3 regions of the Clostridium sp. BJN0001 genome follow, and region 2 is predicted to be linked to each of the others. Evidence: a T-box and tRNA genes for the amino acid it is inferred to sense, from the RefSeq annotation. Region 2 holds a T-box; the other regions hold tRNA genes.

Region 1 (2,283 bases), 900 kb from region 2:
AACGTTTTTTCTATCAATACTTAATATTTGATTATTTATACTTTGAATCCTTTTACTTAATTCTAATATCTTCTGTGGAAAAAGGAAATAAAGATTTTTATCATATAATTCTCTCAAATTATAATTAAAACATTTAAATACATCAGCAGAAAGTCTTACTAATTCATTATTATTAACAAATGTAAAATCTACTTTATCTTCAATATATATGTTAGAATTAAAAACTAATAACTTAGAATCATATGTATAATCCAATAAATTTTTCTTAATAATAAAAAGTGAACACACTTTTCCATTTATGTATGATAGCATTACATTGAATCTCATATATGTATTTACATTTTTTATAGAACATTCAAAGCTATCAACAGTATTTTTTTCAAAAATTTCAAGATCATCTTTTAAAAAATATTTATTATTTAAAATTTGAAATTCAAAATCAAGTGAAATATTTTCATCAAAAATAATATTAAGAAAGTCCACAATACTTTTTCTGCTTACTGATTTTATAATCTTTTTTATAATATTATTTAAATATGATGGTATTTTCTTTTGTTTATTTTTGATTCGTAAATATATATTTTTATTCATTAGTCTACACCTCAGTGAAATATTTACAAAAGTAGTAAAATGTATATTTATTTGTTATATAAAAAAAGCAGGTAAATTTGGTTACCCAAATTTACCTGTCTCTCATAATTTTGTTTGGCAGGGGCACTAGGACTTGAACCCAGAACCAATGGTTTTGGAGACCACTACTCTACCAATTGAGCCATACCCCTATAACGTTTTTTATTTTAACATGGTTTTATAGTACATGTCAACAATTCTTTTTAATTTTTTAATTTTTTTATTGTTTTATTATTCTCTATACAATATAATAAATATAGAGTTAATATTTTGACTATCAAAATATTTTACAATCTAATTATTTTGAAAGGAACTAAAAAAATGAAATTTAAACCTTTGAAAATCGGAAATTTAACAGCTAAAATTCCAATAATCCAGGGAGGAATGGGAATTGGTGTATCATCATCAGGTTTGGCATCTGCAGTAGCTAACGCTGGAGCAATAGGAATTATTTCAGCAGCTCAACTTGGATATAAAGAGCCTGATTTTTACGACAATGCTTTTAAAGAAAATATTGCAGGTCTAAAAAAACATATTAAAATTGCTAAAGAAAAAGCTCCAAATGGAATAATTGGTGTAAATATAATGTGTGCAAGTAACCACTATGAGGAACATGTAAAAGCTTCTATTGAAGCTGGTGCTGATTTAATTATATCAGGAGCTGGTCTTCCACTTACACTTCCAAACATATGTAAAGGTTCAGGCATAAAGATAGCTCCTATAGTTTCATCTTTAAAATCAGCAAGAGTTATTTTAAAAAGATGGGATAAACGTGATGAGACTGCTCCTGATTTCGTAGTAATTGAAGGACCAAAAGCTGGTGGACATTTAGGTTTTAAAGTAACTGAACTTAATGATCCTAACTATGATTATGATAAAACAGTAACAGATATAATAAATGAAGTATCTATATATGAAGAAAAATATAACAAAGATATTCCTGTTATAGTGGCTGGTGGAGTATTTGATGGAAATGATATAGCACACTTTTTAAAACTCGGTGCATCTGGCGTTCAAATGGCAACTCGTTTTGTAGTTACAAAAGAATGTGATGCAGATCAGAAATTTAAAGATATGTATTTAAACTGCAAAAAAGAAGACATAATAATAGTAAAAAGTCCTGTAGGTATGCCAGGTAGAGCAATTAAAAATAACTTTATTGATCTTCCTAATGAAAAAAAATGTCAAATTTCACACTGCTATAACTGTCTTACTCCATGCAATCCTAAGGATACACCTTATTGCATAAGTCAAGCTCTTATAAATGCTGTAAATGGAGATGTTGATAATGGTCTTGTTTTCTGTGGAGAAAATGCCTACAGATTAAATAAAATGACAACAGTAAATGAATTAATTAAGGAACTTACTGAAGAACTCGAAAATGCATAAATCCTTGAATAAAATGGAATACAATAGTATAATTAGTTTAAATTTTATTTATTTGGAGGAAAAATGTACATTATAAATTTTATACGTGGATTTTGTATGGCTTTAGCGGATAGTGTTCCCGGAGTTTCTGGAGGAACAATAGCTTTTATACTTGGTTTTTATGATAAATTCATTACATCACTTAATGATTTATTTTCGACTAAATCAAATAAAAAAGCAAAACTTAATTCTCTGCTATTTTTGTTTAAGTTAGGTTTAGGATGG
Region 2 (2,283 bases):
ACTTCTCTTGCCTTTTCGCTACCATCTTTAAGCATTTTATATACATAATCTTTATTTTTTTCAAATTCTAATCTTCTATTTCTTATTGGTTCAAGTTCAGCTTGGATTACTTCATTTAAATATTTCTTAACTTTCATGTCTCCAAGACCACCTTTTTCATAATGCTCCTTCATTTGTGCAACCTTTTCTTTATCTTCACTAAATACATCAAGGTAAGTGAATACTGTATTTCCTTCTATCTTTCCTGGATCTTCAACTTTTATATGATCAGGATCTGTATACATTGACATAACTTTTTTTCTTATTGTATCTGCATCATCAGATAAGTAAATGCAGTTTCCAATAGATTTACTCATCTTAGCTTTTCCATCTGTTCCTGGAAGTCTTCCGCATGTATCCTTAGGAATAATAGCTTCTGGTTCTACTAATATATTTCCATAAATATTATTAAAGCTTCTAACTATTTCTCTTGTTTGCTCAATCATAGGAAGCTGATCTTCTCCAACTGGTACTGTATCTGCTTTAAATGCTGTAATATCAGCAGCCTGGCTTACAGGATAAACTAAAAATCCTGCAGGTATACTATTTTCAAAATTCTTCTGTTTTATTTCTGCTTTTACAGTAGGGTTTCTTTCAAGTCTAGAAAGTGTAACAAGATTTAAATAATGTGTAGTAAGTTCACAAAGTTCTGGTATCTGTGATTGAACAAAAATGGTAGATTTTTGACAATCTAATCCAACTGCTAAATAGTCAAGTGCAACTTCAATAAGACTATTTCTTATTTTTTCAGGATTTCTTGCATTATCAGTAAGAGCCTGCATATCAGCTATCATAATATAACTTTCATATTCTCCTGAATTTTGAAGAGCAACTCTATTTTTTAACGAACCTATATAATGTCCTATATGTAATTTTCCTGTTGGTCTGTCTCCAGTTAAAATTATTTTCTTTGCCATAAAAATACACTCCTTAAATTTTAAATATAAATAAAAAAACTCCGTCCTTAAAATAATAGGACGAAGATGTTTTCGCGGTACCACCTAAATTTGCATTAAATGCCTCTTTAATCTGCTGTAAGGTGCAGTCACCATTTTAGATACTCTCAAAAGTTAAATGATTTGTCCTAATATCTTAAAGGCCCATTCATTAATCTATCTGTTTCATATTTTCAGCATACTTTATGAATCTCTTTGACAGATATTATTAATTACTATTCCTCATCATAGACTTTATCTATATTAACATTACTTTTATATATTAATTCTGTACTCAATAATTGTCAACATATATATTCTTTTATAACTTTCCACTTTTCAAGCAAATTTTCTTCTTTAAATCTTGCATTTGCGGGGCTTGTAGATGGAAGTTTTATTATTTTTAAATCAAATTTATTTTTAAAATATTTATTATAAAGTTTGAAAGCTTTATCACCATTTAAAAATACAGTTTTTATATTCGAATTTTTTACTATTGTATCAATATCTGATGGCTCTACATTTTTTATGCTGCTATCACTTGATAGATTAATATCACAACTTTTTATTACATCATATACTGCTATTTTATTTTTAATAAGCATTTTTTTCTTTTCCTCAATTGTATTATATGTACTGCATCCTGTTATCTTTGATATGATTTTCCAAAATCTATTTCTAGGATGTCCATAATAAAAGTTTTCTTCTCTTGATTTTACAGACGGCATCGTTCCAAGAATTAAAACTTTAGAATTTTTATCAAATACAGGATCAAAATTATGTTCTACATGTTCCATTTTTTATCATCTCCAAATAATAAAGAGCAGGTAAAATTTAAGACCTGCTCTTTCTAATTCACTACTGAGGGACTACCATTACAACACACTGTGCTTTTTTTACTACACTTGAAGTAACAGATCCTATCATTCTTATTATACCCTTTTTATTTGACTTAGTCATAACAATTATGTCGTATTTTTCCTCTTTAGTTTTCTTTAATATTTCATCGCTCGCATATCCAAAAGTCATAAATGTTTTAACATTATAATCTTTTATCATATTCCTTGCTGATTTTAAAATTTCCTGACCTTTTATCTTTGCTATATTTACCTCATCTTCTATTACAGCTCCATTTATGACTACAAGTTCTTTAACATACATTATTGTAATTTCTACATTATCTTTATCAAATATTTTTCTTACAAAATTAAAAGAATGTAAACTTCTTTCTGTTCCATCTATTGGTATTAAAACTTTATTAATCATACTATATTCCCCCTTTTTTTGCTTTAATGGGTAAATTTAATCT
Region 3 (2,283 bases), 980 kb from region 2:
GTAATTGATTTATTATTTTGTTGAGGTATAATAATTAAGATAATATGCATATATGTCTGCTTAGGAGGTGGGATATTTTGAAGAAACTTACTTTTGTTATGGTAATAATAACTATTGTTTTATCGTTAGGGATGTGTATATTTTCAAATCCGTTATCAGCAAATACAGACAATAATATAAGAACTGAAGCGAGAGATAAGTATCTCAATATCATTACAGTAAATAAGCCTCAGTACTATATGGTGAAAAAGATAATTAAAGATAAGCATAATGTGACATATATGATGAAAGATCAGAACGATATAGATGAATTTCAAATAACAGAAAATGCAGTAAAAAATATTTCGAATAATGATATATTTATATATACAGGAACAGATTTTGAGCCATGGGCATCGAAGTTTATTGATAAATTAGAAAAGGGTAATATAAGTATTGTTAATTTATCAAGAGGAATTCGTCTTTTAAATTTTAATATAAATGGAATATCAGAAGAAAATCCTTATTATTTTGAAAACATAGATAATTACAAAATTGCACTATACAATGTAAAATCAGCAATTCAAGATAAAGATCCTGCTAACAGGGATTTTTATGAAGATAATTACAATGAAGCTATAAAACAACTTGATAGTGAAATGGAAAAATTTAATTATTTAAAACAGGAAGTATCTGATTTTACTTTTTTGACATTTGATGATAGATTTCAGTATTTTACTAATTCTATTGGAATAAAGACAGTAAAAATTCAAGATGATAATATAAAGCAGACTATAGAAGATAATAAGCTTGATTATAAAAAGGTAATCGTCATTGATGATGGGGACGAGCCATCTAAAGTAGATTTACAAGATTATTGGTACGTAAAGCTTTGGAAATATTATGGAGATTATTCTTTTGAAAGACTTATTGAATATAATATGAACGAAATTTCGAAGGTTATTATAAATAATAAAGCATATTATGATAAGAAAAATTTAAATTCGTAATAAAGTAGTTGATTTAATAAAAAAAATGTTGTATAATAAAACCCGTTGAAGGGGTATGGCTCAATTGGTAGAGTAGTGGTCTCCAAAACCATTGGTTCTGGGTTCAAGTCCTAGTGCCCCTGCCAGAATGATTAAAAACTTATTCTTAAAAATTTGAAATTTTTAAGAATAAGTTTTTTTGTTTATATGTTCCATTCACCATTTTTAAAAATGGATATAGTTTTATTATCTTTTCTAATACCGTCTATTGAAAGATCAGATGTTCCTATCATAAAATCAACATGTGTCATTGATGTATTAGCACCTTTTTTTAAAAGTTCTTTAGATGAGAGATTATCTCCATTTTTTATACAGCATGGATAAGATGATCCAAATGCTAAATGGCATGATGCATTTTCATCATATAATGTTTTATAAAAAATTATATTTGATTTTGAAATTGGAGAACTAAAAGGAACTAGAGCAGCTTCTCCAAGGTAACATGCGTTTTCATCAGATGATATTATTTCTTTTAAAACATCAAGTCCTTTTTCTGCGGTACATGATACTGCTTTTCCGTCTTTAAATGTAATAGAGAAGTTTTCAATTAAGTTCCCAAGATAGCTTAAAGGTTTTGAACTTACACATACACCATTTACATGATCTCTTTTTGGAGTTGTGTAGACTTCTTCTGTAGGCATATTAGCTATAAAATGAGTTGAGTCTAAAGTAATATCATCTCCTCCACACCAAATGCTATCATCTGCAAGTTCAACTGTCAGATCTGTTCCAAGTGAATTTTTATAATGAAGAGATTTTAAGCTAAGTGAATTTAGTTTTGAAACTTTTTCTTTAAGAGAATTAATATGTTTAGTCCATGATTTTATAGGATCATCATCATAAATTCTCATTATATTAAAAATAGCATCATAAAGTTTTTCTAAAGCTTTATCTTCAGGAAGTGTATTAAATATTTTATGTGCCCATGATTTTGTTGGAATTGAAATAATAGTCCAAGCATTTTTGTTTGAGTTACATGCATCAAAATATTTTTTTAGATTCTGACGTCTTGCTTTATTGTATAAAGAAAGCTTTTTTGAATCAACATCTTTATAAATATCAGGATCTTCTGCAGATATTGATATGAATGATGCATTATTATCTACATAATATTCGTATTCATCTTTTTCAAAATTATGTTTTATGCTTAATGTATCATAAGATATGTTTTCTAATCGTATCTTATTAAATATAGAGTCTGAATATTTTATTTTTACATCAGATGCTCCATGTTTAAATGCTTTTTTAGCAATAA

Evidence for each region. The T-box of region 2 lies ahead of trpS (tryptophan--tRNA ligase). A T-box ahead of a tRNA ligase gene usually reads a tRNA of that ligase, here a tRNA-Trp.
Region 1: it encodes a tRNA-Trp, which carries the amino acid that the T-box ahead of trpS (tryptophan--tRNA ligase) is inferred to sense. The anticodon was not compared.
Region 3: it encodes a tRNA-Trp, which carries the amino acid that the T-box ahead of trpS (tryptophan--tRNA ligase) is inferred to sense. The anticodon was not compared.

What each region holds. Positions count from the first base shown of each region.
Region 1 is NZ_CP094971.1:1,974,931-1,977,213, forward strand. It holds gene MTX53_RS09675 (hypothetical protein) at 1-591, opposite strand, end outside; tRNA gene MTX53_RS09680 (tRNA-Trp) at 707-782, opposite strand; gene MTX53_RS09685 (nitronate monooxygenase family protein) at 952-2,019, shown strand; gene MTX53_RS09690 (DUF368 domain-containing protein) at 2,083-2,283, shown strand, end outside.
Region 2 is NZ_CP094971.1:1,071,763-1,074,045, reverse strand. It holds gene trpS (tryptophan--tRNA ligase) at 1-956, opposite strand, end outside; T-box leader at 1,010-1,233, opposite strand; gene MTX53_RS05060 (DNA-deoxyinosine glycosylase) at 1,280-1,771, opposite strand; gene MTX53_RS05055 (universal stress protein) at 1,833-2,240, opposite strand.
Region 3 is NZ_CP094971.1:2,053,025-2,055,307, reverse strand. It holds gene MTX53_RS10015 (glycerophosphodiester phosphodiesterase) at 1-8, shown strand, start outside; gene MTX53_RS10010 (zinc ABC transporter substrate-binding protein) at 78-989, shown strand; tRNA gene MTX53_RS10005 (tRNA-Trp) at 1,039-1,114, shown strand; gene MTX53_RS10000 (aminopeptidase) at 1,172-2,283, opposite strand, start outside.